Linked DNA regions of Thalassobaculum sp. OXR-137. The protein of the gene in region 1 interacts with the protein of each later gene in a pairwise test. Links are inferred from orthologs where the notes say so. Each region holds a gene or a part of one and is shown on either strand. Other genes may lie near its edges.

The links.
Region 2: the proteins of T8K17_RS04355 (region 1) and T8K17_RS05400 interact in binary tests that used the Escherichia coli proteins (3 or more experiments, as listed by UniProt). The link is inferred for Thalassobaculum sp. OXR-137 from one-to-one orthologs.

The regions. Positions count from the first base shown.
Region 1 is NZ_CP139715.1:925,846-940,138, forward strand. Bases 5,252-8,214 are described here. They hold T8K17_RS04355 (P-II family nitrogen regulator), read left to right. Parts: upstream 5,252-6,545; coding sequence 6,546-6,884; downstream 6,885-8,214. Other genes in these bases: T8K17_RS04350 (UbiH/UbiF/VisC/COQ6 family ubiquinone biosynthesis hydroxylase), read right to left, coding at 5,252-6,186; amt (ammonium transporter), read left to right, coding at 6,908-8,214. In the rest of the region: T8K17_RS04310 (hypothetical protein), read right to left, coding at 1-426; T8K17_RS04320 (hypothetical protein), read right to left, coding at 1,164-1,718; T8K17_RS04325 (prolyl-tRNA synthetase associated domain-containing protein), read left to right, coding at 1,929-2,456; trxA (thioredoxin), read left to right, coding at 2,566-3,483; T8K17_RS04335 (LON peptidase substrate-binding domain-containing protein), read left to right, coding at 3,554-4,222; T8K17_RS04340 (Trm112 family protein), read left to right, coding at 4,209-4,448; T8K17_RS04345 (DUF971 domain-containing protein), read left to right, coding at 4,445-4,828; more of T8K17_RS04350, read right to left, coding at 4,903-5,251; more of amt, read left to right, coding at 8,215-8,239; T8K17_RS04365 (DNA translocase FtsK), read left to right, coding at 8,533-10,986; T8K17_RS04370 (outer membrane lipoprotein carrier protein LolA), read left to right, coding at 11,095-11,745; T8K17_RS04375 (cupin domain-containing protein), read right to left, coding at 12,058-12,429; T8K17_RS04380 (RidA family protein), read right to left, coding at 12,462-12,875; T8K17_RS04385 (DMT family transporter), read left to right, coding at 13,008-13,898; T8K17_RS04390 (cupin domain-containing protein), read right to left, coding at 13,895-14,293. UniProt on the Escherichia coli protein: Involved in the regulation of nitrogen metabolism. Regulates the activity of its targets by protein-protein interaction in response to the nitrogen status of the cell.
Region 2 is NZ_CP139715.1:1,139,442-1,154,136, forward strand. Bases 2,196-5,560 are described here. They hold T8K17_RS05400 ([protein-PII] uridylyltransferase), read left to right. Parts: upstream 2,196-2,528; coding sequence 2,529-5,360; downstream 5,361-5,560. Other genes in these bases: T8K17_RS05395 (FAD-binding oxidoreductase), read right to left, coding at 2,196-2,430. Outside these bases: T8K17_RS05380 (thioredoxin family protein), read right to left, coding at 1-16; T8K17_RS05385 (MarR family winged helix-turn-helix transcriptional regulator), read left to right, coding at 87-533; T8K17_RS05390 (VOC family protein), read left to right, coding at 558-980; more of T8K17_RS05395, read right to left, coding at 1,234-2,195; murein biosynthesis integral membrane protein MurJ, read left to right, coding at 5,635-7,179; T8K17_RS05410 (hypothetical protein), read right to left, coding at 7,236-8,063; trpS (tryptophan--tRNA ligase), read left to right, coding at 8,204-9,208; murein biosynthesis integral membrane protein MurJ, read right to left, coding at 9,205-10,539; T8K17_RS05425 (adenylate/guanylate cyclase domain-containing protein), read right to left, coding at 10,536-11,900; T8K17_RS05430 (NifU family protein), read left to right, coding at 11,991-12,569; T8K17_RS05435 (glucosaminidase domain-containing protein), read left to right, coding at 12,672-13,661; T8K17_RS05440 (polysaccharide deacetylase family protein), read right to left, coding at 13,708-14,695.

The DNA.
Region 1 (14,293 bases):
CAAAGCCGGATATGTATCGATAAACGCTATGAACAGATCCTCTGTTCGATTTGCTATAAACTCGATATTATTATCTATATATCGTTCTTCAATATGCTCCAAAACATCGTTGGAAAATACAACGGAGTATTTAGAGCCAAGCTTTGAACTATCCGCGTATTCCGCGACACCAGGGTCAAAGCCATGGACTTGCCGGTCCTTCAGGCTGGGAAACTGGTCGCGGGGAAGCGGCACCCCTCCCGATTTTCCGCATCCGAAATCTAAAAAAGAACTCAGATTGTGCGTGTCTAGAACACCGAGGATCAATTTGAATAATGGCGGCGCAAAAATGCCACCGGGCATTCGCGCACTGTTTCCAAAATGAGCAGATTCGTCTTTATGTAACTTCCTCAACTCCTCCTGGTACTCTACTGAAAAAAGATCCATGACGTGATTTCCCTTAATACATGCAATTCTCTTTATTCACAGCCCGATAATATCTGGAACACCGCATGATCTCAAAGCTACAATTTTGAAAACCATCGAAGAGCGAAGTAGGAGAGACCGGCGTATATGCTCAAGAACGCAACGGGCAACCGGCTCCAGGTGGCGGGCGATTCTGGTGTCTGGAGAATCCCCGGCGATGCCGACGCGACGGCGAAGGAAGCAGTCGCGTATGCGGTCACAACTCGCTGGACGACTATCCTGGCGAGTAGTCCGATCTGCAGTTGATTGGTGGGACCGCAGCGACAGCCGATGACTCGTCTCGACATGCGCTTCGTCGTCTTTCGCCGGCACGGTCAGCGACTCGCGCTGACTCATGATCGGTTTAGCTTGGGCGCCCGGCTCTCATCCGACGGTCCCGGTCACACATAGGACCAAGCTTCCGCTTTCCAACGGTAACCCCGTGGTAGCCGCGGGTCCCCCGATGGGGGACTGATACACCGTCGATGTGCAGGAAAACTGGAGCGGGCGAGGCGATTCGAACGCCCGACCCCAACCTTGGCAAGGTTGTGCTCTACCCCTGAGCTACGCCCGCGCTCCGTTGAGGACGCGGATAATACCGGCGGATCGCACGATTGCAAGAGCGATTAACGCCTTTTTTCACAGATTTTTTTCCGCCGCGAAAAACGGCGGAAATCCTTGTTTTTTCCGCAACTTACCGGCCCGTCTCCAGGTGGATTTTACTCGCCGGTGGTGATTTTCAGGTGGAAAACCGCCCAGGCCAGGCCTGAGTCATCCTCCGCCGTCTGGCCCGCGTAGCTGCCGGCGGGGAACACCAGCCAGAGCGGCCCGCGACCGCCGAGCGGCAACGGCTTCCCATCGCTCGCCGTCGCCAGCACGAACGTGCCGGCCCGCACCTCCGACAGACGGAAGGCGGGCGCGTAGCCGTCGACCGCCTGGACCAGTACCCGGTCCGCCTTCGCACCGACCAGGTCGATGACCGAGGCCAGGGTCGGTCCGGTCACCGTCACCGGTCCCGGCCAGTTCGGATAGGCGACCTCCACGGTCTCCTGCGGCAGCGCGGCCAGATCGTCCAGGGTCAGTTCATGGGCGCGCTCGAAGGTCTCCTGCAGCGCGGCGAACAGACTGTCGGTGAACGGATCGAACGGCCCGCGGTTGGTCCTCTCGATCTCGCCGGTCACGGTGAGCACGACCGGACCGGCGGCCCGGGCGGCGGTGACGGCGGGTAGGGCGGTGATCAGGGCAAGGGCGAGGACAAGAACGATGCGGCGCATGGAGACCTCCAGATCGGCACGATCGACGACCGGTCACCGGACCGGTGCTGTCGGGAGCTTACCACGCGGTCGCGCCGATCTCGCGCGCGAGATCCCCGAGATCCGAACGACGCCGCTCTGTGGGCTGCAACCGCCGGCCAAAATGCGCTAGACAGGGCCGCCACATACCGAGCCACGCCGATTAAACCGCGCATACCGGAGCCCGACCCCATGGCCGACAGCGAGACGCCCGCCCTCCCCACATCGCCGGAAGCCCTGCTCGCCCGGCTGGACGCGCTCGGCATCGCCTACGATCTGCACACCCACCCGCCGCTGTTCACCGTGGAGGACAGCAAGGCGCTGCGCGGCGACCTGCCCGGCGGCCACTGCAAGAACCTGTTCCTGCGCGACCGCAAGGGCGCCATGTGGTTGGTGGTCTGCCTGGAGGACCGCCGGATCGACCTCAAGGCTCTGGGCTCCCTGCTCGGCGGTCGGCTGTCCTTCGGCAGCCCCGACCGGCTGATGGCCACCCTGGGGGTGATCCCCGGCGCGGTGTCGCCCTTCGCTCTGATCAACGACACGGGCGTCTCGGTCACCGTCATCCTGGATGCCGAGATGATGGGCCTGTCGCCGCTGAACTATCACCCGCTGTCGAACGAGATGACCGTCGCGGTCGCGCCAGACGCCCTCACCCGATTCATCGAGTCCTGCGGACACGCCCCGCAGGTCCTCGACCTCTCCGCGGCCTCTGGCGATTGACCGCCGCCGGCCCCACGTTCAGAACGCGCATACGAAATCGCCACCCGGCACCTTGTCGCGACACCGTCGCACTTTAGATAGTCACTCCCAGAACAGAGGAACGCAGCAGATGGAACCGATCCTGGGCGCGGCACAACCCGGCGGACAGACCGGAGATGCCGCCATCGTCGACGCGACGACGGCCACCTTCATGACCGAGGTCGTCGACGCCTCCATGCAGCAGCCCGTGCTGGTCGATTTCTGGGCGCCGTGGTGCGGCCCGTGCAAGCAGCTCACCCCCGCCCTCGAGAACGCCGTGCGCAAGGCCGGCGGCTCGGTGAAGCTGGTCAAGATCAACGTGGACGAAAGCCCGGAGATCGCCGGCCAGCTCCGCATCCAGTCGATCCCGACCGTCTATGTCTTCAAGAACGGCCAGCCGGTCGACGGGTTCCAGGGCGCGGTGCCCGAGAGCGAGATCACTGCACTGATCGAGCGGGTCGGCGGCGCGGTCGGCCCCTCGCCGATCGAGCAGGCGCTGGAACAGGCCGAGGAGCTTCTGGACGCCGGCGAGCACCAGCAGGCGGGAGCGCTGTATCAGCAGATCCTGCAGCACGAGGAAACCAACCCGGCGGCCCTGGCCGGTCTGCTGAAATGCCTGATCGCCGACGGGCGGGCGGACCACGCCGAGAAGGTGCTGGAGCAGATCCCCGAGGACGTGAAGGCCGACAAGGCCCTGCAGGCCGCCATCGCCCAGCTCGAACTGGCGCTGGAAGGCGCCAAGGCGAGCGCCGAGCTCGACAGCCTGCGCGCCAAGGTCGAGGCCAACCCGAAGGATCATCGCTCCCGCATCGACCTCGCCGCCGCGCTGTATGCGACCGGCGACCGGGGCGGTGCCGTCGAGCAGCTCCTGGAGAGCATCCGGATCGACCGGAAGTGGGAGGAAGAGGCGGCGCGCAAGCAGCTGCTGAAGTATTTCGAGGCGATGGGCCCGACGGATCCGGTCACCGCGGATGCGCGGCGCCGGCTGTCCTCGCTGCTGTTCTCCTAGGCGCGTCCCGGGCATCCGCGCGCCGAGTGGCCATTCGGTCAGGCACTGGTAAAGGAAAGGCGGCGACGCAATGAGTCCAAGCCCCTTCGATCCGAGCTTCGACGAGCTGCCGGCAACCCTGCCGGTGTTCCCCCTGCCCGGCGTCCTGCTGCTGCCGAAGGGGAAGCTGCCGCTGAACATCTTCGAACCGCGCTACCTGAACATGACCCGCGACGCGCTCGCCACCGACCGGCTGATCGGCATGATCCAGCCCAAGCCGACCGAGCTCGGCCGGGATGCCGGCGCGCGCTGCCTTTACCGGATCGGCTGCGCCGGCCGGATTACCCAGTTCGCCGAGACCGACGACGGCCGGTTCCTGATCACCCTCACCGGGGTCTGCCGGTTCGCCGTCGACGAGGAGCTCGCCTCCATGCGCGGCTATCGGCGGGTCATCGCCGATTGGGGACCCTTCAGCCGCGACCTCGCCGGCGATTGCGAGGCCGAACTCGACCGGAGCTTGCTGGTGAACCGGCTCAAGCGGTATTTCGACGCCCAGGGCATCACCGCGGATTGGGGCGTGATCGAGCAGACGCCGGACGACCGGCTGGTCACCACGCTCGCCATGGTCTGCCCGTTCGAGAGCAGCGAGAAACAGGCCCTTTTGGAATGCGACTCCCTGAAGGCGCGGGCCAGCATGATGCTGGCCCTGCTGGACATGGCGGTCGCCGATACGAGCGGAGGCGACCATGCCCGACACTAACGCGCCGGCACCAGACTCCGGCCCCGCCAGGCCGGCCGCCGGCGGGGTGGACCCGAAGCTCCTGGAGATCCTGGTCTGCCCAGTGACCAAGCAGGCCCTGACCTACGACCGCGACCGCCAGGAGCTGATCAGCGAGAAGGCGGGCCTGGCCTTCCCGATCCGCGGCGGCGTGCCGATCATGCTGGTGGAAGAGGCGCGGCGGCTGGACGAGGGATCGCCGGCGTGACCGACCCGGAAGCCGCGGACGCCGTCACCGACGACTGGCCGACCGAACTGCGGGTTACCCGCGACCGGGCGGCGTTGTCCGTGACCTTCGAGAGCGGCGTGTCCGGGGCGATCCCGGCCGAGCTGATGCGGGTGGAAAGCCCCTCGGCGGAGGTCCAGGGCCACAGCGCCGCCGGCAAGACCCTGGTGGCCGGCAAGCGCACGGTCACGATCAAGGCGGTGGAGCCGGTCGGGAACTACGCGGTGCGCATCGTCTTCAGCGACGGCCACGATACCGGCCTGTTCACCTGGCGGTACCTGCGCAAGCTGGCGCAGGACGGCCAGACGATGATGGCCGCCTACGAGGACGCCCTGGCGAAGGCCGGTCTGTCGCGCGGGTGATCCGACCTCTCCCGATCCGACCGCGCGACCCGGAATTAATCGGGGGAGCGCGGAGAAGGGATGAGCCGAACCGGCTAAACCGGTTCGCCCCGCAGCAGCCGGGGCAGCGTGCCCAGGGTCCCCATGGCGTGGCGGATCGCGGCGCGCTTGAAGGCCGGCACCCGCTCCACTATCGACAGGCCGATCCGCCGGGCCGAGCGCACCGGAGCGATGTCGTTGGAGAACAGCCGCGTCAGCCCGTCGGTCGACGCCACCATGGTCATGATGTCGAACCGCCGCCGGCGCTGATAGTCGCGCAGCACCGGCGCGCCGCCGATGTCGAGCCCGAGACGGGACGCGTCGGCCAGCACCTCGGCCAGCACCGCGATGTCGCGCACGCCCACGTTGAAGCCCTGGCCGGCGATCGGATGCAGGGCGTGGAAGGCATCGCCCACCAGCGCCACCCGTTCGGCGATCCCGGACTCCGCCAGTGTGAGGGTCAGCGGATACACCCGGCGCGGCCCGACCGGCGTCATCCGTCCCAGGGAGTCGCCGAAACGCTCCTCCAGGGCGGCGGCGAAGGAGGCGTCGTCGAGCTGGGCGATGCGCTCGGCGACGGCGGTGCGTTCGGTCCAGACCAGTGCGGACCGGTTACCCTGGAGCGGGAGAAGCGCCAGCGGACCGCCGGGCAGGAATCGCTCATGGGCCAGATTGTGGTGGCTCTCGGCATGGGCGATCGTGTCGACGACGGCGGTCTGGTGATAGTCGACGGTGGTATGGCGAATGCCGGCGAGCGCCCGCACCCGCGAGCCGCGCCCGTCGGCGGCGACCACCAGGGGCGCCGACAGCACCCGGCCGTCCTCCAGAGTCAGGGTCGCCCGCCCTGCCGTCACGTCCAGGGCGGCGGCCGACCCCGGCTCGGCGAAGGTCACCAGATCCGAATGCTCGACAAGGCGGGCCAGCAGCGACGCCTTCAGCGCGCCGTTGTCGACGATATGGCCCATCGGCTCGTCGCCGACCGCGCTGTGGTCGTAATGCAGATATCGGCTCGACCCGGCGTCGGAGACCCGGATGTCGTGGATCGGGCCGGTCCCGTCGGCCACGGCCTGCCAGGCGCCCAGCACGGTGAACAGCCGCCGCGACGACAGCGAGATAGCGGTGGTGCGGATATCGGCGCGGCCGGCGACGGCGGCGCGCGGATCGACCCGGTCGACGATGACGCTGGACAGCCCGGCCTCGGCCAGGGCCAGGGTGAGGGTCAGTCCGGACAGCCCGGCGCCGACAATCAGCGTATCGGCATCGGGCCCGGCGGCGCGCTGGGTGCCCGCGTCGGGCGCTGGGGTGTCACCGGTCGGCCGTGCCCGCGAAGTCGATGCCATCAATCGGTCTCCTCATATCCTGAAGTCAGAATGGCGTGCGGGGCGGCCAGGACAAGAGGCAGATGGTCGCGCGGCGCGCAAATCATATGCATAAATTTTAGGCATTTCAAATTTCCCGCCCAATTTATGCCCAAATTCCGAAGGACCCCAGTTGCGCAACCGCTGCGTATCTAGACTAAGCCCTCGGAATCAATCAATGATTCAGTACCCCCACCTTTCGGCATGGTTCTTGATGAAAGAACCACTGGCCTGCATGACGCGGCCGCTCCGCTCGGCGCGCGGGCAGTACCTGGGGGGTTTCCGGACCGCGCGGGCGCCGATCGGAGTTTTGGGGAACACAAGGCGCGAGGTTGGGCGATATGAAACTCGTCATGGCCATCATCAAGCCCTTCAAACTCGACGAAGTACGCGAGTCGCTGACGGGCCTGGGCATCCAGGGGCTCACTGTCAGCGAAGTGAAGGGTTTCGGCCGTCAGAAGGGCCAAACTGAAATCTATCGAGGCGCGGAATACTCCGTGAATTTCCTGCCGAAGGTGAAGGTCGAGGTCGTCGTCGCGGACGACATGGTCGGCCAGGTGGCGGAGCAGATCCAGAAGTCGGCGAATACCGGCCGGATCGGCGACGGCAAGATCTTCGTGCTGGACGTGGCCCAGGCGGTACGTATCCGCACGGGCGAAACCGACGCGGACGCGCTCTGAGTAGCGGCGGGGAGCACCTATCGATGAAGAAGTTCATGTCCTTCAGCCTGCTGGCCCTCGCGGCGTCCGTCGCGACGGTTGGCTTCACCAAGAGCGCGTCTGCCGACGTTTCGGTCGAGACCGCGTTCATCTTCAACTCATTCTCGTTCATCTTCCACGGCGCGCTGGTCATGTGGATGGCCGCCGGCTTCGCGATGCTCGAAGGCGGCCTGGTCCGGACCAAGAACACGACCATGCAGCTCACCAAGAACATCGCCCTCTATTCCATTGCGGGGCTGATGTACTGGGTGATCGGCTACAACCTGATGTATGCCGACGTCACCGGCTTCTTCGGCACCCCGGGCCCGTGGTCCGCGGCCGATCCGATCGACGCCGAGGGTCTGTTCACCGGCGACGATGCCGCCGGCTACAGCGCGGCCTCCGACTGGTTCTTCCAGATGGTGTTCGTCGCCACGGCCGCCTCGATCGTGTCCGGCACCCTCGCCGAGCGCATCAAGCTGCTGCCGTTCCTGGTGTTCACGGTCGTCCTGACCGGCGTCCTCTACCCGATCCAGGGCTCCTGGAGCTGGGGCGGCGGCTGGCTGTCCGAAGCCGGCTTCCTCGACTTCGCCGGCTCCACCATCGTGCACTCGGTGGGCGGCTGGGCGGCTCTGACCGGCGCCATCATCCTCGGTGCCCGTAAGGGTAAGTTCAACGCGGACGGCTCGATCAATCCGATGCCGGGCAGCAACCTGCCGATGGCCGCGCTGGGCACGTTCATCCTGTGGCTCGGCTGGTTCGGCTTTAACGGCGGCTCGCAGCTCGCCATGGGCTCCGCCGCCGACGTGGTCGCCATCGCCACCATCTACATGAACACCAACCTGGCCGCCGCGGCCGGTGTGGTGGTCGCCCTGATCCTGACGGGCGTCATGTACAAGAAGGTCGACCTGACCATGCTGCTGAACGGCGCCCTGGGCGGTCTGGTGGCCATCACGGCCGAGCCGCTGGCCCCGTCGCCGTTCACCGCGATCGTCGTCGGCGGTATCGGCGGCGTGCTGGTCGTCTTCGCGGTGCCGCTGATCGACAAGCTGAAGATCGACGACGTGGTCGGTGCCATTCCGGTCCACCTGGTCTGCGGCATCTGGGGCACCATCGCGGTGATCTTCTCCAACGGCGATGCGACCATCGTCGGCCAGCTCACCGGCATCGTCGGCGTGGCGGTCTTCATGATCATCACCTCGGCCATCCTGTGGTTCGTCCTGAAGCTGATCTTCGGCCTGCGGCCGAGCGAAGAGGACGAGTCCCTCGGTCTCGACCGTGCCGAGAACGGCATGGAGGCCTATCCGGAGTTCGGTCGCGGTTCCCAGACCTTCTGATCTGGACCGATCGACCTACCCAACGGCGGGACCGCTCCGGCGGTCCCGCTCCCCAGCGGCAGGGTCCTTTCGACGCCGCACTCTCCCTCGACTCGGGCTCGATGCAGGTCATCGGGCCCGCTTTCTGTTTGAGGGGATTCGATTTTTTCTGATCTTGTCTGTGAAGGTTGCCCGCTAACTCCCTGTCGTATAGAGTTGATCGGCGTTTGGAACAAACCCGATACGCGCGAATCGCCCGGAGCCGAGCCTCCGGCGGCTCCGCGCGTCTCCGAAATCTGGGAGGGCTGAGGCGCATGGCACGGGCGTCCGGCAGAAACGAAAATCGAACCCTTCTGCCGGTCGAGGCGACCCGGTACCTGCAGCGGCGCGGCGAGGAGGCGGGCGGTCTGGCCCTGATCGCCGCCGCCGGATTGCTGGCGGCGACCATCGGCGCCTACGACCCGGCCGATCCCTCGCTCAACGCGGCCGGATCCGGCACGATCTCCCATCCGTTCGGCTATCTCGGCGCGGTGATCGCCGATCTGCTGCTGCAATCGCTCGGCGCCGCCAGCGCCCTGCTGGTGCTGATCCCGGCCGTGTGGGGCTGGCGGATCCTGCGGCACGAGCGGGTCGGCCGCTGGCCCCTGCGAATCGCCCTGTTGCCCCTCTCCATGGTCCTGGCGACCGCCGCCCTCGCCCTCGTCACCCCACCCTCGGCCTGGCCGCTGCGCGCCGGGCTCGGCGGCTTCCTCGGTCCGCTGATGCTGACCCCGGCCGGCGCCTTCGCCAGCCACCTCGCCCCCCTGGGCGGATTGCTGCCGGTCGCCATCCTCTCCGGGCTGCTGTCCGTCGCCATCGGCCTGTGGTCGGCGGGGATCGGTCTGATGGACGCCGCCCGCGGCGTGCTCGGCCTGTTCCGCCACGCCGCCACCGGTGCCGCCAGCGGCGCGCGCATGGGCGCCCGCGGTGCCGGCGCCGGGGTGCGTCTCAGCGCCCGGCTCGGCGCCGGCTTCAGCTCGGGCATGCGCCGCAAGGAGCCGCGCCTGAACGACGATGACAACGGCGACGACGAGGACGACGTCCCCTGGAAGGAGGAACGCCAGGAGCCCGAAGCGCCGCGCCAGGCCGTGCGCGCCGCCAAGGCCGCCGCCGTGCGCGATCCGGAACCGTCGGTGCGTCGGGTGGAGAAGCCGGCGACTCCCGTCAAACCGCGCCAGGCGACCCAGCGTCAGTTCGATCTCGGCCCGAACGACGGCAGCTACGCCTATCCCGATCTCGACCTGCTGACCGATCCGCCGGCCGCCGCGAGCGGCCCGGACGAGGATTCCCTGGAACAGAACGCCCGGATGCTGGAAAGCGTGCTGGCCGATTTCGGGGTGAAGGGGACCATCGGCAAGGTCCGCTACGGTCCGGTCGTCACCCTATACGAGCTGGAGCCGGCCCCCGGCACAAAGTCGTCCCGGGTGATCGGCCTGTCGGACGACATCGCCCGCTCCATGAGCGCGGTGTCGGTCCGCGTCGCCGTGGTGCCCGGCCGCAACGTGATCGGCATCGAACTGCCGAACGCCCGGCGCGAAACCGTGTATTTCCGCGACGTTCTGGAATCCGAAGCGATCAACGCCTCGTCCCACAAGCTGGCGATCGCGCTCGGCAAGGATATCGGCGGCACGCCGATCGCCGTAGACCTCGCGCGCATGCCGCACCTGCTGATCGCCGGCACCACCGGCTCGGGCAAGTCGGTGGCGGTCAACACGATGATCCTGTCGCTGCTCTACCGCCTGCCGCCGGATCGCTGCCGCTTCATCATGATCGACCCGAAGATGCTGGAACTGTCGGTCTATGACGGCATCCCGCATCTGCTCTCCCCGGTCGTCACCGATCCGAAGAAGGCGGTCGTCGCGCTGAAATGGACCGTGCGGGAGATGGAGAGCCGCTACCGGGCCATGTCCAAGCTCGGCGTGCGCAACATCGACGGCTACAACGCCCGCATCGCCGAGGCGGTGAAGAAGGGCGAGGTGCTGAAGCGCCGGGTGCAGACCGGCTTCGACGCCGACAGCGGCAAGCCGGTGTTCGAGGAGGAGCCGCTCGATCTGGTGCCGCTGCCCTATATCGTCGTGGTGATCGACGAGGTGGCCGACCTGATGCTGGTCGCCGGCAAGGACATCGAAGGCGCGGTCCAGCGCCTGGCGCAGATGGCCCGTGCCGCCGGCATCCACGTGATCATGGCGACCCAGCGCCCCTCGGTCGACGTCATCACCGGTACCATCAAGGCCAACTTCCCGACCCGGATCTCGTTCCAGGTCACCTCCAAGATCGACAGCCGTACCATCCTGGGCGAGCAGGGGGCAGAGCAGCTCCTGGGCATGGGCGACATGCTCTACATGGCCGGCGGCGGGCGGATCACCCGCGTGCACGGGCCGTTCTGCTCCGACGAAGAGGTGGAGGACGTGGTCCGCCACCTGAAGACCCAGGGCGAGCCGGAATACGACGAGACCATCACCGAGGACGACGACGGTGCGGCCGACCCACTCGGCTTCTCCGGCGCCGGCGAGGGCGGCGGCGGCTCGGGCGACGAGCTGTACGACCAGGCAGTGGCCATCGTGGCGCGCGAGGGCAAGGCGTCCACCAGCTTCATCCAGCGCCACCTGAAGATCGGCTACAACCGGGCGGCCACCCTGATCGAACGCATGGAATCCGAAGGCGTGGTCAGCCAGGCCAACCATGTGGGCAAGCGCGAGGTGCTGGTCGGCGACCATTCGGCCGACTGACCGGCGCGGCGGAGCGCCGTCGACGGCAGACGGTCGTGGCGCAATCGTGACGCGGCCGTCTCCGATTTGCCGCTTGCCATCCGCGTCGCGACACGCCAAGTCAGCATCATGATCCGAGCCCGCTCCTTCCTAGCCGCCCTCCTGTTCACCGTCGCCGCCGCGGGGGCCGTCACCGGCATGCCCAGCCCGGCTGCCGCCCAGGGCCTCACCGCCGAGCAGAAGGCCGAGGTCCAGCGGGTCGAGGACTACTTCAACCAGCTCACGTCCATGCGTTCCACCTTCCTGCAGGCGAGCTCCACCGGGCTGGTGGCCCGCGGCGTGGTGTGGCTGGAGCGTCCGGGCCGCATGCGGTTCGAATACGCGCCGCCCTCGCCGGTGCTGATCACCGCCGACGGCATCTGGCTGACCTATCAGGACAACGACCTGGAGCAGACGACCCAGATCCCGCTGATCAGCTCGCCCCTGTCGGTGCTGGTCTCCGACGATGTGGACCTGATGGACGAGCTGGTGGTGGAAGACGTGCAGAAGGGCGCCAACGTGATCCGCCTGCAGCTCCGCCAGCGCGACGAACCGGACCAGGGCACCGTGGTCCTGACCTTCCAGGACAAGCCGCTGTCGCTGAAGCAGTGGATCATCACCGACGCCCAGGGGGTGGAAGTGAAGGTGGCGCTGCTCGACCCGGTCTTCGGCCTGGACCTGCCGGCCGACCTGTGGCGCCCGAACGATTTCGGCCGGCCGTCGGACGACGTGGGGCGGTAAGGGCCGAGTTTCCTTGCTCTGATCTGGTTCGACCCTTCGACACGCCCCTACGGGGCTGCTCAGGGCGAGGTCACCTTTGCCCAAAGCCTCAGGTCGAGGTCTTTTGCCCAAAGCCTCGGGCCACGTCATCTTTTGTCCAAAGCCTCAGAGCCAGATCATCTTTTGCCCAAAGCCTCACGGCGAGTTCAACTTTTCGCCCAAAGCCTCGGGCCAGGTCATCTTTTGCCCGAAGAATTGACCCCGACCTCGAAAGAATTGACCTCGCCCTGAGCAGCGCCCGCGCAAGCGGGGGCGTGTCGAAGGGTAGCCCCCTCACAGAAATTTGTTGGGCTTCAGAAACGTTCCCAGGAGCAGGGCGCCGTTGCGCGATCTCGCCACGTGCTTGGAGCCCGCCGGGCGCCATACGAAATTGCCGGCGGTCACCTCGCCCTCCTCGTCCTCGATGGAGCCCTCCAGCACGAAGGTCTGCTCGATCCGCGTATGCTCGTGCAGCGGCAGCTCCGATCCCGGCGCCCATTTGAACAGGGCCGTCAGCAGCCCGCTCTCCTCGTCGCGCAGGAGGACCTTCCATTCCACGCCGGGGAACTGGGTCGGCTCCCAGTCCATGGCATCGACATCCACGTAACGCGAGTCCAACGGGCCGAGCCCGGTATGGTTCGCGGCCTTCGGGGTCAGGGCGGTCACGGCGGTCCTCCTCCGGTTATGGGTTCGTTGCGTCAGTCCTCTTCCGGGATGACGGCGATCACGTCGATCTCCATCAGCCATTCCTCCTTGGCCAGCCCGGCGACCATCAGGCCGGTGGACACCGGGAACACGCCCTTCAGCCATTTGCCGACGGTGCGGTAGACCGGCTCCCGGTCCTGGCGGCGGGTGATGAAGATCGTGATCTTCACGATGTCCTCCAGCCGCGCCCCGGCCTCGGAGAGCAGGGTCTCCACGTTGCGCATGGCCTGGTCGGTCTGGGCGGCCGGGTCGCCGGCGCCCACAAGATTGCCGTCGAAATCGGTGCCGACCTGGCCGCGCAGATAGACGGTGCCGTTGGCGACCACCGCCTGGCACAGGTCGTTGTCGAGCGACTGGTCGGGATAGGTGTCGCGGGTGTTGAACTTGCGAAGACGCGTGTGCGGCATGTCGGTGCACCATGAGAACGGGAATGGGGCGATTGTTTCGTGTGGCGGCCCTTCCGGCAAGCGCGTAAACCGGAGGGCATCCGTCCACGCCTGCCCGCCATCCCACAGGCTCCCGCCCATGAACGCCGTCCCATGACAAAAGGCCGTGCCACCCTGATCGGCTTCACCGCCGTGCTGAGCTGGGCGCTGCTCGCCCTGTTCACCGCCCTGTCCGGCGACGTGCCGCCGTTCCAGCTCCTGGCGATGACCTTCAGCGTGGCCACGGCGATCGGCATCGTCGCCTCCCTGGCCCGGGGCACGTCGCCGCTGGCCCATCTGCGCCAGCCGCCGGTGGTCTGGTTGCTCGGGGTCGGCGGACTGTTCGGCTACCACTTCTTCTACTTCCTGGCCTTGCGCAACGCGCCGGCGGTGGAGGCGAGCCTAATCGCCTACCTCTGGCCGCTCCTGATCGTGGTATTTTCCGCCCTGCTGCCGGGCGAGCGGCTGCGCTGGTTCCATGTGGGCGGCGCCCTGCTCGGCCTTGCCGGGGCCGCGCTCCTGGTCACCAAGGGGCAGAGTCTGGAGATCGACCCGCGCTACACGCTCGGCTACATGGCGGCCGGGGTCTGCGCGCTGACCTGGTCGACCTATTCCGTCGCCTCGCGTCGTTTCGGCGACGTACCGACCGATGCGGTGGGCGGATTCTGTGCGGCCGCCGCGATCCTGGCCGTGCCCTGCCATCTGATCTTCGAGACCACGATCTGGCCGCAGACCACCGCCGAATGGCTGGCGGTGCTGGCGCTCGGTCTGGGGCCGGTCGGCGGCGCGTTCTTCACCTGGGACATCGGCGTGAAGAAGGGCGATATCCAGGTGCTCGGCGCGTCCTCCTACGCCGCCCCGCTGCTATCGACCCTGGTGTTGGTGGCGGCCGGCCTGGCCCCGGCCTCGGCGGAGGTGGCGATCGCCTGCGTGCTCATCGTCGGCGGCGCGGTCCTGGCGGCACACCGCCTGTTGCGGCGCCGGGAGGCGGACCCGGGTCTTTAGCCCCCCGACGGTTTCCTCGGCGTCGGGCGCCAGTCCGGCGGGGCCATTTCGAAGCCGGCGAACTCGAAGGCCGGGGCCACGGTGCAGCCGCACAGGGTCCAGCGGCCCAGGCTCTCCGCCGTCTGCCACCAGCCCGGCGGCACCACCACCTGGGGCTTCTGGCCGGCCAGCACGTCGCCGCCCAATGTATGGGCCTCGGCGTCGTGGCCGTTCGACGACAGGGTCAGCACCAGCGGCGCGCCGGCGTAGTGATGCCAGATCTCCGTGGCGTCGTTGACCCGGTGCCAGGCGGACAGCTCGCCCGCCGACAGCAGGTAATAGATCTGCGTGACCGCCCCGCGCCCGCCGCCTTCCGGGGCGTCGCGGTAGGTCTCCGTGTACCAGCCGCCTTCCGG
Region 2 (14,695 bases), 210 kb from region 1 along the record:
CGATCTTGGGTTCCATCGGATCCTCCTTCGGGTCGATGGAGGCGGATGCTGGTTGACTAATATGTTGATGTCAACATAATTGACTCATGACCATGCGTGACGATCTTCCCATCGAAGTGACCCTCGAAGTCCGCGACCGCTGCCTGTGTCTGCACCTGCAGCGCGCGGCCCGGGCGGTCGCCCGCCGCTTCGACGAGGTGCTGCGGCCGTTCGGGCTGACCAACGGCCAGTTCTCCCTGCTGATGTCGCTGAACCGGCCGTCGCCGCCGCGCATCGGCGACCTGGTGCCGCTGCTGGCGATGGACCGCACCACCCTGACCGCCGCCTTCAAGCCGCTCGAGCGGCGCGGTCTGGTCCGGGTGCTGGTCGATCCCGAGGACCGGCGCGGCCGACGGATCGAGATCACCGAGGCCGGCCGCGATGCCCTGGCCGCCGCCGTCCCCATCTGGCGGCGAACCCATGACGAGGTCGATGCCCTCGTCGCCTCCCGCAATCTGGACGGCCTTCGCGCCGACCTTCTGTCGCTTTCCTGACGACCCCCACCCAGAGGACCCGCCATGCAATCGAATCCCTATCTCACCTTCGCCGGCGACTGCGCAGAGGCCTTCGGTTTCTATGCCGAGGTGCTGGGCGGCAAGATCAACGATGTGCTGCGGTTCGGCGAGGCGCCGGACTGCGACTGGGTGACCGACGACTGGCGCGACAAGGTCATGCACAGCATGTTCACCGCCCCGGGCCTGGTTCTGATGGGGTCCGACGCGCCGCCGCAGATGTACGAGAAGCCGCGGGGCGTCTCCGTGGCCCTGCATGTGGACAGCGGCGCCGAGGCGCAGCGGATCTACGACGCCTTCAAGCAGGGCGGCACGGTGAAGATGGAGCTGCAGGAAACCTTCTGGGCCAGCCGGTTCGCCATGCTGGTCGACCGGTTCGGCATCAGCTGGATCATCAATTGCGAGAAGACGGACGCCCCTCCGGCCTGACGGCGGCCGCCCGACTGTGCCGGCCTGCCCGCGGTGAAGACCCCGGGCCGGCGCCGACCGATCAAAACCGCGAACCGGGGAAGCCCGCGGGAGGGATGATGATGGTTCTGCGCCGGCCCGGGGCTTCGGCGGGGCACGGTGCACCGGTCCCGGCTCTGCCCACGCCACAGGGTGAGCCCGGTCCCGATCTGGAATCAATCTGACATATGCAAGATGTCACAAAATGTCACACGGCGACGTGTCGCCGGGGGCGTCAGACGACGTTTCGCTCCTTCAACGGGCGGCCTTCCAGAATCCGCTCGATCCCGAAGCGGGTGAGGTCGAGGGTGCTGAACGTCCCGGCGGTGATCAGTTCGCTCACCGCCCGCCCGGCCGCCGGCGACTGCTGCAGCCCGTGGCCGGAAAAGCCGGTGGCGAAGATCAGGTTGCCGATCTCCGGATGGCGGCCGATCACGGCGTTCTGGTCGAGGGCGTTGTAGTCGTAGGGCCCCGCCCAGGCGCCGGTCAGCTTCACCGCCTCGAAGGCCGGGATGCGCTCGGCCAGGGCCGGCCAGACCACCTCCTCCCACCAGCGCCAGTCGACCTGGATGTCCCAGCTTTCCGGGTCGTCCTCCTCCGGCGGGGAGATGCCGCAGACATAGCCCGCCCCTTCCGGCCGCACGAAGACGCCCGTCGTGTCGATGGTCAGCGGCAGGGGCGGTCCCTCCAGCGCGTCCCGGCAGGCGATCTGGTAGACCGTGCGGATGCGGGGACCCACCGGCAGATCGATGCCGAGCAGGCCTGCGACCGTGCCGGAATTCGCGCCCGACGCGACGACGAGGGTCCCGCAGGCGATCGTCGACCCATCGGCCAGCGTCACCCGCTCAACCCCGCCGGTGCCGCGGTCGATACCTGTGACCTCGCCGGTGAGGTAGGTGACGCCCAGGGACCGGGCCTTGCGCTTGAGCGCCTGGAGCAGGGTATTGGGATCGATCCAGCCCTCGCCGCGCTCGCCGAAGGTGGCGGCGGCGATCCCGTCGGTGTTCAGGTAGGGGAAGCGCCGGGCCAATTCGTCGGTCTCGAGCCAGGAGATCGACGCCCCGGCTTCGGTCTGGACCGCGTGGTTCTCGGCCAGGATCGCGCGCCCCTCCGGCGAGGCGAGGAACAGATAGCCGTTCTCCACGAAGGTCAGGTCGGGGCGTTCGCCGTCCACCTCCAGCAGGTCTGGCGCCTCGGCGACGAACCGGCGCGCGAACAGGCCGATCTCGACGTTCTCGCGAATCGAGAACTGCTGGCGGATGCCGCCGACGGAGAGGGGTGTGGAGGCCCGCGCATAGGTCGGGTCGCGCTCCACGACCACGACGCGCCCCTTGAAGTCCGGCGACGCGGCCAGAAAATAGGCGGTGGCGGACCCGACGGCCCCGCCGCCGACAATGACCACATCCGCCTGTCCGTTCTCCGTCCCGTTCATGCATCGCTCCCTTGCCTGATCCGTGTCGGGAGCCTCAGGCATCCGTGACGGCCGGACAAGGGGCGCGTATAGTCTGCGCGACTGAAAAGGAGGCTTTCGTGGCCGCTACAGCCGAGGCCGAGACCCGGACGGACCCATCCCGCGAGCGCGGCGCGCCGGCGGTCGAGCTCGCCGTCCTGGGCAAACGGGTCCCCAACCGCAAGGCGATCTGCGACGTCCCGGCCCTGGCCGCCGAGATCGAGGAAGCGGCGGCCGACCTGAAGGACGCGGCGTTCCGGCGCGGCGCCATTCTGGACCTGCTGAAGGACGCCCTGGCGGATGCCACCGGCGAGATCCGCCGCCGGCTGGAGGCGACGAATGACGGGGCCGCCTGCGTGCGCGGCCGGGCCTGGCTGATGGACCAGATCATCGGCGTCATCGCCACCCACGCCGCCGAGCGCGAGTTTCCGGCCACCAACCCGACCACCTCCGAACGGATCGCCGTCACCGCCGTCGGCGGCTACGGCCGCGGCGAGCTGGCGCCGCAATCCGACATCGATCTGCTGTTCCTGCTGCCCTACAAGCAGACCGCGCGCTGCGAGCAGATCGTGGAGTACATGCTCTACCTGCTCTGGGATCTCGGCCTGAAGGTCGGCCACTCGACCCGCTCGGTTGCCGAGTGCATCCGCCAGTCGCATGCCGACATCACCATCCGCACGGCCATGCTGGAATCCCGCTTCCTGTGGGGCGACAACGCGCTCTACGAGGAGATGCGCGAGAAGTTCATGGCCGATATCGCGTCCGGCTCGCCGCTGGAGTTCGTGGAGCAGAAGCTGCAGGAATCGGACAACCGGCACCGCCGCATGGGCGACAGCCGTTACGTTGTCGAACCGAATATCAAGGACGGCAAGGGCGGGCTGCGCGACCTGCACACGTTGTTCTGGATCTCGAAATACGTCTACCGGATCGACGACGTGGCCGAGCTGGTGCCGCGCGGGGTGCTGGACCTGGCGGAAGCCCGCCGCTTCGCCCAGGCGCAGAAGCGGCTGTGGACCATCCGCTGCCATCTGCATTACCTGACCGGCCGGCCAGAGGAGCGGCTGACCTTCGACGTGCAGCCGGTTATCGCCGAGCGCCTGGGCTATACCGACCGGGCCGGGGCGATCGCGGTCGAGCGCTTCATGAAGCACTATTACCTCACCGCCAAGGATGTGGGCGACCTGACCCGCATCTTCTGCGCGGCGATCGAGGCCGAGTACAAGCGCCGGCGCCGTCGCTTCCGCCTGCCCAAGATGTTCGGCGAGCAGCGCTTCGGCGACTTCCGGGTCGAGGGCGACCGCATCACCGTGATCGATGACGACGCCTTCGAGCGCGATCCGGTGAACCTGATCCGGCTGTTCCACGACAGCCATTTCCGCGACCTGATGATCCACCCCCATGCTCTGCGGGTGATCACCCAGAACCAGGCGCTGATCAACGCCGACCTGCGGCGCGATCCGGAGGCGAACCGGCTGTTCGTGGAGATCCTGAGCAGCCCGAAGGGGCCGGAGCGCATCCTGCGGCGCATGAGCGAGGCGCGGGTGCTGGGCAAGTTCGTGCCGGATTTCGGCCGGGTCGTCGCCCAGATGCAGTTCGACATGTACCACACCTACACGGTGGACGAGCACACGCTGGTCTGCCTCGGCGTGCTGCATGCGATCGAGCAGGGCGAGCTGAAGGACGTGGCCCCGATCGCCACCGATGTGGTGCACAAGATCCTGTCGCGCCGGGCGCTCTACGTGGCCCTGTTCCTGCACGACATCGCCAAGGGGCGCGGCGGCAACCACTCGATCCTGGGCGAGCGGGTCGCCCGCCGGGTCTGCCCGCGCCTGGGCATGACCGAGGAGGAGACCGACACGGTCGCCTGGCTGGTGCGCTGGCACCTGCTGATGTCCGACACCGCCTTCAAGCGCGACATCCATGACCCCAAGACGGTGGAGGATTTCGCCCGCATCGTGCAGTCGCCGGAGCGGCTGCGCCTGCTGCTGGTGATGACCGTGGCCGATATCCGCGGCGTGGGCCCCCATGTCTGGAACGGCTGGAAGGCGCAGCTCCTGCGCGACCTGTACTACGCGACCGACGAGATGCTGACCGGCGGCACCTCGCCGACCAAGACCGGCGCGCGGGTGGCCGCCGCCAAGCGCAAGGTGGCCGAGCAGCTCGCCGGCTGGACCGAGGCGGAGGTCGAGGCCCATCTGGCGCTGGGCTACGCGCCCTACTGGCTCGGTTTCGATACCGAAACGCTGGTCCGCCACGCCTGGCTGGTGCGCCGGGCCCAGGCCTCCGACGCCCGTCTGGTGGTGGAGCACCGGCTCGATCCGGACCGCGAGGTGACCGAGGTGACGGTCTATGCCGCCGACCATCCGGGCCTGTTCTCGCGGATCGCCGGCGCGATGTCCTCGGTCGGCGCCAACATCGTCGATGCCCGCATCGTCACCCTGGCCGACGGCATGGCGATCGACACCTTCATGATCCAGGACGACAAGCGGCAGATGTTCGACCGCCCCGACCGGCTGGCACGGCTGGCGTCGGCCATCGAGCGGACCCTGGACGGCAGCCTGCGGCTGGAGGAGCAGCTCGGGAAGAAGGGCGCGCTCACCACCCGCCGCACCCGGGCACTGAAGGTGCCTCCGCGGGTGCTGATCGACCAGAAGGCCAGCGTCACCCACACGGTGATCGAGGTGAACGCCCATGACGAGCCCGGCGTGCTCCACCGCATGACCCGGGCCCTGGCGCGGGTTGGCGTGCAGATTCATTCCGCTACCGTGTCGACCTATGGCGAGCGGTTCGTCGACGTGTTCTATGTGAAGGACGTCTTCGGCCTGAAGATCGACAGCGCGCGCAAGCTCGACGAGATCCGTGCGGCGCTGCTGGAATCGCTGGGCGTGAAGGCTGAGGGGAAAGCGAAGTAGCCCTTCCACACCGCGCGTCCCGGCCCTTCGACACGTCGCCCGCCCCGGATCAGATCCGGGCCGGGCTCCTGCTCAGGGCGAGGTCATTATCAACCCTTCACTTTTCGTCATCCCGAAACGAGTTCGGGATGACGATTGGAATATATTTTTATACCTCGCCCTGAGCAGCTCCCGCAGGGAGCGTGTCGAAGGGCCGGCCGCCGCACCACCCGCCTTAAATCCGCCGCAAGCCGGCCATAGGCCTAGCGCGCCGAATCACGTACATCCTGGCTCCATGAACCTCGCCCGCGCCATCGCCACCGTCGGCGGCTACACCATGATCAGCCGGGTGACCGGGTTCGTGCGCGACATGCTGATCGCCGCCGTGGTCGGGGCGGGGCCGATCGCTGACGCGTTCTTCGTCGCCTTCCAGATCCCCAACTTCTTCCGCCGGCTGACCGGCGAGGGCGCGCTGACCGTCGCCTTCGTGCCGATGTTCGCCGGCATGGTGGAGACCAGGAGCCAGGAGGCCGCCGTCGCCTTCGCCGGGCAGGTGCAGTCGGTGCTGCTGCTGGTGCTGCTGATCCTGCTGGCGGTGGCCGAGATCGCCATGCCCGGGGTGATCCTGCTGCTGGCCCCGGGCTTCGGCGGCGACGATCCGCGCTACGATCTGGCGGTCGAGCTGACCCGGATCACCTTCCCCTACCTGCCGCTGATCTCCCTGGTGGCGCTGTGGGGCGGGATGCTGAACAGCCTGGGCAAGTTCTGGGCGATGGCGGCCGCCCCGATCCTGCTCAATCTGATCCTGATCGCCGCCCTGACCCTCGCCGCCGGCGTGCTGGAGACGCCCGGCCACGTGCTGGCCTGGGGCGTGACGGTGGCCGGGGCCGCCCAGGCGCTGTTCGTGGCGGTCGCCTGTCGCCGTGAGGGCGCGCTGCCGCCGCTGGTGCGCCCGCGCCTGACCCCGGAGGTGAAGCGGCTGCTGGTGCTGATCGGCCCGGCGGCCCTCGGCGCGGGGGTGGTGCAGGTGAACGCCTTCATCGGCATCCTGCTGGCCTCGCTGCTGCCGGCGGGTTCTGTCTCCTATCTCTATTACGCCGACCGGGTGGTGCAGCTGCCGCTGGGGGTCGTCGGCGTGGCGATCGGCACGGCGCTGCTGCCGATGTTGTCGCGCCAGGTGCGTGCGGGAGAGAAGGGTGCGGCGATCTGGACTCAGAACCGGGCGCTGGAGATCGGCCTGCTGCTGACGGTGCCGGCCGCCTTCGCCATCTCGGTGATCGCCGATCCGCTGATCACCGTGCTGTTCCAGCGCGGCGCCTTCTCCGCCACGGACGGGTTTGAGACGGCGATAACCCTGGCCGCCTATGCCGCCGGCCTGCCCGCCTTCGTGCTGATCAAGGTGTTCCAACCCGGCTTCTTCGCCCGCCAAGACACCGCCACCCCGGTCAAGGTCGCCGCGGCCGCCGTGGTTGCCAACCTCGCCTGCAACGCGGTCCTGCTGCCGATGTTCGACCAGGTCGGCATCGCCCTGTCGACGGTGATCTCTTCCTGGCTGAACGCGGCCCTGCTCGCCACCCTGCTCTATCGGCGCGGCCATCTGGCGCTGGACAAGCGGCTGCTGGTCCGCGCCCCGAAGATCGTCCTGGCCGCTTGCCTGATGGCGGCGGCATTGTGGTTCCTGGCCGGGTGGCTCGCCCCCTGGCTCGCCGGTGCGACGGTCGAGCGGGTCGGCGCTCTGGCCGGGCTGGTGATTGCCGGCCTCGCGGTCTATGCCGCCGCCTGCCTGATCCTGAAGGCCGCCCATCCGCGCGATTTCGCCGCCATGCGCCGGGCCGGATAGAGCACGATCGGTCCAGATCGAAACGATCTGAACCGTGAATCGTCCTCTCTAAACCTTCACGCCAGCTCCACCACCAGGGCGGCGGCATCGTCGGAGGTCTTGAACCGGCCGAACCGGATGTCGTCGGCCGCATCCGCCTCGAACCCCCGCAGCTTGGCGATGAGCGCCGGCAGCCCCTCGCTCTCGGCCGCCGCGAACAGGCCGGCATCGTCGTACAGGCCGTACATATCGACCAGCCGGTAGAACCCGTCGGTGCAGAGCAGGATACGGGTGCCGGGCTCGGCGGCGGTCTCATGGGCGTTGAGCCCCGCCATCGCCTCCGGATGCACGCTGAGGACCCAGTATCCCCCCGGCCGGTTCATCGCCGCCCGCTGCCGGCGCAGGGTGGCGGCGATGTCGCTGCCGTCGGAGAGCAGGCGGCGGGCCTGGGCCTGTTCGTCGAGATCGCGCGTCGGTTTCGGTGGCGAAACGACCCCCTGGCCGGGATGTTGGATCAGGGCGGTGCAATCGGCGAAGCCGCCGAAAGAGAGGGTGCCGGCGGCACCGTTCCACGTCATGAGCGTCAGGGCGGCACTCGGCATGTCGCCGGGCGGGATCGCGGAGATCGGCGCGCCGGTCTGCCCTTCCACCGCGGCGCGCAGGCCGTCGATCAGCGCCGCCACAGTTTCGGTCACGTCACCGCCGGTGCCGTCGCGCAGCAGGCTGTCGGCCTGTCCGGCGAACCAGAACGCATCGCTGGGAGCCTCGGGAAACAGCCGCGCGGCGCAGACATCGGTGGCGCCATCGATCACCCAGGCGAGACCCCGCGCCGGGTCGCAGCCGACCCGGTCCTCGGAATCCCGGCCGTTGCCGGGATCGTTCACGCTTTCGATCACTCGGATCACGGCGGGCTCCTTTCGGCTCCCGGTTGCGTCGGATGCTTGATTTGCAGGCGCTGGCCGGGGATAAACCGGCCACGGGCGTCCGTGGGCGCCCGCATACAGACTTCACCGATGCACCCTAGCCGATGGCGAGTCCCTGATCCATGAGACGCATCTTTTCCGGCATTCAGCCGACCGGTAACCTGACCCTGGGCAACTACCTCGGTGCGATCCGGAACTGGGTGGCGCTCCAGGGCGAGAAATCCTACGAGTGCATCTTCTGCGTGGTCGACCAGCACGCGATCACCGTCCCGCAGGATCCGACCGCGCTGAAGCAGGCGACCCGCGAGGTCGCGGCCAGCCTGATCGCCGCCGGCATCGATCCGACGGACAGCATCCTGTTCAACCAGTCCCAGGTGGACGAGCACATGAAGCTCGCCTGGGTGCTCGGCTGCGTGGCGCGGGTCGGCTGGCTGAACCGCATGACCCAGTTCAAGGACAAGGCCGGCAAGGACCGGGACAACGCGACCACCGGCCTCTGGTGGTACCCGGTGCTCATGGCCGCCGACATCCTGGCGTACAAGGGCACCCATGTGCCGGTTGGTGACGACCAGAAGCAGCACCTGGAGCTCGCTCGCGACATCGCCCAGGCCTACAACTCCATGTTCGGGGTCGAGTTCTTCCCGCTGCCGGAGCCGCAGATCCTGGGCGCGGCGACCCGCGTCATGAGCCTGCGCGACGGCACCAAGAAGATGAGCAAGTCGGACGCCTCCGACATGTCGCGCATCAACATGACCGACGACGCCGACACGATCGCCAATAAGATCAAGAAGGCGAAGACCGATGCGGAGCCGCTGCCGAGCGAGGCGGCGGGTCTGGCCGAGCGGGCCGAGGCGCGCAACCTGGTGACCATCTATGCGGCGCTCTCGGACAAGAGCGTCGACGAGGTGCTGGCCGAATATGGCGGCCAGGGCTTCGGCAAGTTCAAGCCGGCCCTTTCGGACCTGGCGGTCGACGTGCTCGGCCCGATCGGGGCGGAGCTGCAGAAGCTGATGGCCGACACGGACTATATCGACGGCGTCCTGGCCAAGGGTGGCGACCGGGCCCGCGCCCTGGCCAAGCCGATCGTCGAGGAGGTCTACGACACCGTCGGTTTCCTGCGCCCCTAACTCCTTCGGGCCTGATCGCGCAGGATTCCGAGATACAGCACCGCTCCCGTCATCGCGAAGGCGGGAGCGGTCGCCAGCGCGATCCCGACCACCCCCCAGTACCGCATGAACAGGGCGTTCAGCGCGATCGTCAGCACGATGTTCACGGCCGCGGCCACCGGGATCACCCCGCCGAGATTGAGCACGGCGGCGGCCCGCACCAGGATCACCACCGCCGCGAAGGCCGGAAGCTGGGTCGCATAGGCGCTCAGCACATGGGCCACCAGCTTCGTGTCCTCCGCCGTGAAGGCGCCGCGCTGGTACAGCAGGGCGATCACCGGCTCCGACAGCAGCCAGGCGACGGCGACCCCCGGTATCGCCAGCAGGATCACCACCACCAGATGCCGCTTCAGGCGCGCGAACAGGGCCGCCGGATCGTCCAGCGCGTTCTCCGCATAGGCCGGCAGGACGGAGATGCCGAGGGCGGTGGTCACCACATGCAGCCCGGCCAGCACCAGTTTCGCGCCATAACCCAGGGCCGAGGCGGCCCCTTCCCCGAGACGCGCGGCCATGAGCTGGTCGATCAGCCCTGCGCCGGACAGCAGCAGAGTCGCCAGGAACAGCGGCCCCCACCGCCGCAGCAGGGCGGCGAGATCCGCCCGGCTTGCGGTGAAGGACAGCCGGTAGCCCAGCCGCCGGGCGGCGGTCAGCACGATGGCCGCCTCCGCCACCGTCCCGACCACCGCCCCCCAGGCCAGGGCCGACACGCCGAGACTGTCGCGGAATCCGATCAGCAGCAGGGCCATGGCGAGTGGGGTGAGTACCGGGGCGATGGCCGGCAGGGCGAAGCGCCGCTCGGCGGTCAGCACCGCGCCGCCGGCATAGGCCAGGCCGCCCAGGATCGCGAACAGGGTCATGATCCACAGCATGTCCGAGGCCAGGGCAATGGTGCGGGGCGCGTAGTCGGGAGCGACCGCGGGCAGGTAGAGCGGGGCGAAGGCGGCGCAGAGCAGGGCCGCGCCTGCGATCACCGCGGCCACGATCCCGGCCCCGGAGGTCGCCAGGGCGGCCGCCCGCTGCCGGTCGCCGCCGCGCCGGGCCGCCAGCAGGGCGGGGATGGCGGCGATCTGGAACGAGCCGGCGACGATCTGCACCAGGAAGACCGGCAGGGCGAGCGCCACGAAGAACGCGTCCACCTCCGGGCCGCGGCCGTAGATCATCGCGATCACCGCCTCGCGCAGGAAGGCGGAGGATTTGGCGACGACGGACAGGATCGCGATGGTCGCCCCGGCCCGGGCGATGGCGCGGTCGTCCATGGCGGAGGCCGCCGGTGCCTGATCGGCCGGGCTCACGACAGGTCGGCGGGGGTGAAGACGTCGATCGGCCGGGCGAGGCCCTTCACGGGATGTGCGCCCAGCGGCGTCAGGGGCTCGCCGACGGCGTCGGCGAACTCGCGCGAGGCCAGGATCTTCGCCGACAGGGACCGGGTCAGCCCCTCGATCCGGTTGGCCAGGTTCACCGCCGGGCCGATCACCGTGAAGTCGAGCCGCTCGGCGCCGCCGATATTGCCGTAGCCGACCTCGCCCAGATGCAGGGCGATGCCGAAGCCGATCGCCGGCTTGTCCTGGCGGAAGCGCAGGGTGTTCAGGGTCTGGACCAGCGTCACCGTATCGCGGGCTGCCGCCAGCGCCAGCCGGCACGCCTCGGCATCGCCCTCTGCCTGACCCCGGGACGGATCGGCCGGGAAGATGGCCAGCATGCCGTCGCCGAGGAACTTCAGCACCTCGCCGCCGCGCTCCTCCACCGCCTGGACCGCGCGCTCGAAGTAATCGTCCAGCATGTGGATGATCTCGTCGCGGCTGAGCTGGTCGGACAGCGTGGTGAAGTCGCGGATGTCGGTGTACCAGATCGCCGCCCGGATGCCTTCGGACACACCCCGCACGATCTCGCCGGCGAGAATGCGCTCCCCGGTGGCCCGGCCGAGATAGGTGGTCAGAAGCTGGCGGGTCAGGTCGCGCCGCTCCAGCACCTCCATGCGTAGGGAGAGCGCGGGCATGAACTCCCAGATCTCGCGCAGTTCCTCGGTGTTGAAGCCGCCGGGGCGGTCCGCCGTCCAGGTGGTGAAGTTGATGTTGCCGTCGGAGAACACCAGCGGCATGGCGACATAGTCGGTCGCCCCCTCCTCGCGCAGATCGTTCAGGATGGGGAAATCGTTCTGCTCGCCTGGCATGTCGAGGCGCCGCCGGATGCCCTGGGCGCCTTCGAAGATCAGCGGCATCGGGCTCTGTTTATAGGCGGTGGTCTGCTGCATGCCGCGCATGACGCGCATCTGCCGCGGCTCGTCGATGTCGCGGTACCAGACGATGGAGGTGCCCGTCGCCTGGGGATGCAGGGTGGTGATGAAATAGGTGATCCGCATCAGCGGGTAGCCGCGCGCCACCAGAAGGCGGCCGAGATCCCGGGCGAGAAACCGGCGCGAGGAGTAGACGGCGGACTCCTTCAGGATCCAATGCAGCGGGGTCAGGGTCGGATCGACCGGGGGCAGATCGGAATCGTCGTCGTCGTCGAGGAACCGGACGAGCTGGCGGGCCTCCTCGTTGCTCGGCCCGACGATCCGCCGCAGGACCGGCGCATAGCCAACAGGTCCGGCGTCCGTCGGCTCTCGTGCGTCGCCGGTATGGGCGTTCTCGTCCGGGGTCTGACTTGACGTCATCGGCCCACACCCCAACTATGCGTCATCTGCCGGCATCGGCGCGGCGGGCGAACCGCGTGCGCCCCCGATGCCAGACTGGAGAAATGAGTCATGTTCATTCAGACCGAAGAGACCCCGAATCCGGCGACACTGAAGTTCCTGCCGGGACGCACCGTTATGGTGAGCGGTACCGCCGAGTTCAAGTCGGAGGAGGAGGCCGCTGCCGGCTCGCCCCTCGCCGCGGCGCTTTTCGACGTCGATGGCGTGACCACGGTTTTCCTCGCCAACGAGTTCATCAGCGTCAGCAAGCGCGACGACAAGGAATGGTACCTGATGAAGCCGGCGGTGCTGGGCGTCATCATGGAGCATTTCGTCGCCGGCAAGCCGATCCTGGCGGACGGCGCGACCGAGGCCTCCGAGGCGGAAGTCCTCCCGGAGGACGAAGAGGTCGTCTCGCAGATCAAGGAACTTCTGGATACGCGGGTCCGCCCGGCCGTTGCCATGGACGGCGGCGACATCGTCTTCCACGGCTACCAAGACGGCGTTGTCACGCTGACCATGCAGGGCGCCTGTGCCGGCTGCCCGAGCTCGACCGCCACGCTCAAGATGGGCATCGAGAACATGCTGCGCCACTACATCCCGGAAATCCGGGAAGTCCGCGCCGCCGGCGGCATGGCCGACTACTACTGATCTCATCAGGACTCCGATCCCGGTCGAGCCGCCAGCCGGCCGAGGTCGGGACCGGGAGGCTGTATGGTTCCCAGAACGATAACATCCGGACGCGCCCGCTGGGTGGGCCTTATCGTGGGCGCGCTGTGCCTGGTCGCGTACCAGGGCTCGGCTTTCACCTTCGGCCCGCCGCACTGGCCGCTCCCGGAGCGCACGGCGGCACCCTCCGCCCGCCTGGGGATCCCCGCCCCGCTGCCGGACGCGGGGCACCCGTTCACGGTGGCATCCTCCGCGACGCTGCTCGGCCTGTACGACCGCGCGTCCTACGATCTCGGTACGGTCCGGGCGGGCGAGACCGACGTGCCGCGGCTGTACCTGACCGCCCTGCCGGCGGATTTCGACAGGGTCGAGGATGTCGGGCCGCGCAAGGACGCCTTCCTCCGCACCGTGCTGCCCCTGATCCTGCGCGTGAACGCGGAGATCGAGATCGACCGGACCCGGGTGAGCGCCCTGCTGGAGCGTCTGCGCAACGACGAGAAGCTGCGGCGGAGCGACGCCGAATGGCTGATCTCGATCGCCCGCCAGTACGGCGTGATCGACGGCGACGCCGCCAATCCCGAAACGGCGCTCACCGGGGCGGCGGGCCGCACGCTGCTGCTCCGGGTCGATGCCGTGCCCGTGCCCCTGGCGCTTGCCCAGGCGATCGTCGAGAGCGGCTGGGGCCGGTCCCGCTTCGCGCGCGAAGGCAACGCCCTGTTCGGCCAATGGACCTGGGACAAGTCCCAGGGTCTGGCGCCTTCCGGCGCGCCCGAGGCGGGCCATGCCGTGCGGGCGTTCGGCAGCCTCCTGGACTCCGTGCGGGGCTATATGCACAACCTCAACACCCATGCGAGCTACCGGGAGTTCCGGGCCGCACGGGCCGACGGCGCCTCGCCGCGGGCCCTGGCCCGGACGCTGATCCGCTACAGCGAGCGCGGGGCGGTCTATGGCGAGGAACTGGTCGCGCTCATGGCGCAGAACGACCTGGAGGACTTCCGCGATGCCCGGCTGGGCGCCACGAATATCCGGCGCGGCGTCGGTTGGGACTCGCTCGAGGATATTCCTCAAAGCTGACCGGCGCCAAAGCTGACCGGCCCCAAGGCCGGCCGGGCGCGGACCGTCACCGCGGGATGTAGAACTGGATCCCGTACCAGTGCCAGCGGCCGTCCGGACCCGGCATGGTGCAGTTGACCCGGGCCCGGCCCGCCGGGAACGGCTCGGACAGCCTGACCTCCACCCGATCGCCCAGCACTTCGGTCTGGGTGCGGCCCTGGCCGGAGGCGTAGCAGTCGATCCGGCTGGGATCGCCGATCTCCGGCGCCACGGTGAAGCCGAAGGGCGGCGGGTTGTTCGAGGTGACGATCAGGTCGGCCGGGACCCGGTCGCGGATCGGCAGGGGCAGGGCGTTGGCGGTCAGCCGGAAGCGGTCGATCCCGCCATAGGTCTCGTTCAGGGCGAACCGCGGCAGGCCGAACCGGTCGCTGGTGGCGTGCAGCACCCCGGACTGTTGGCCGAAGGCCGCGGCATAGCCGCGCTCGGCGACGATCTTCTCGATCTGCAGGCCGTACTCGCCATAGGGATAGGCGAACAGGGTCGGCCTTTCGCCGAGCTCGTCGAGCATCCGGCCAGCGGCCCGGTCGAGTTCCAGTTTGACCGTATCCACATCCAGGTCCGGCAGATGCGGATGGGAGGCGGTCTGGCTGCCGATGGTCACGCCGGCGGCATGAAGCTCGCGGATCTGGTCCCAGGTCATATAGCCCGGGCTGGCGCGGTCGATCGGATCGGTGGCGATGAAGAGCGTGAACGGAATGCCGGCCTTCTTGAGTCGCGGCCAGGCTTCGGCGTAGACCGAGACATAGGCGTCGTCGATGGTGATGGCGACGGTGCGGTCCGGCAGGTCGGCCCCGGTGCGCATCTTCTCCAGGATGTCCGGCAGCGGCAGGACGGTGTATCCGCCGGTGCGCAGTTCGCCGAGCTGTTCCTCGAACTGGTCGAGGCGGATATTGGCGCTGGGATACTCCGCTTCGCCGAAACGGTGGTACATGAACACCACCGCCGACTCGGCCGCGAATACCGGCGTCGTCCCGACACCGAGGGTGACGGCGGAC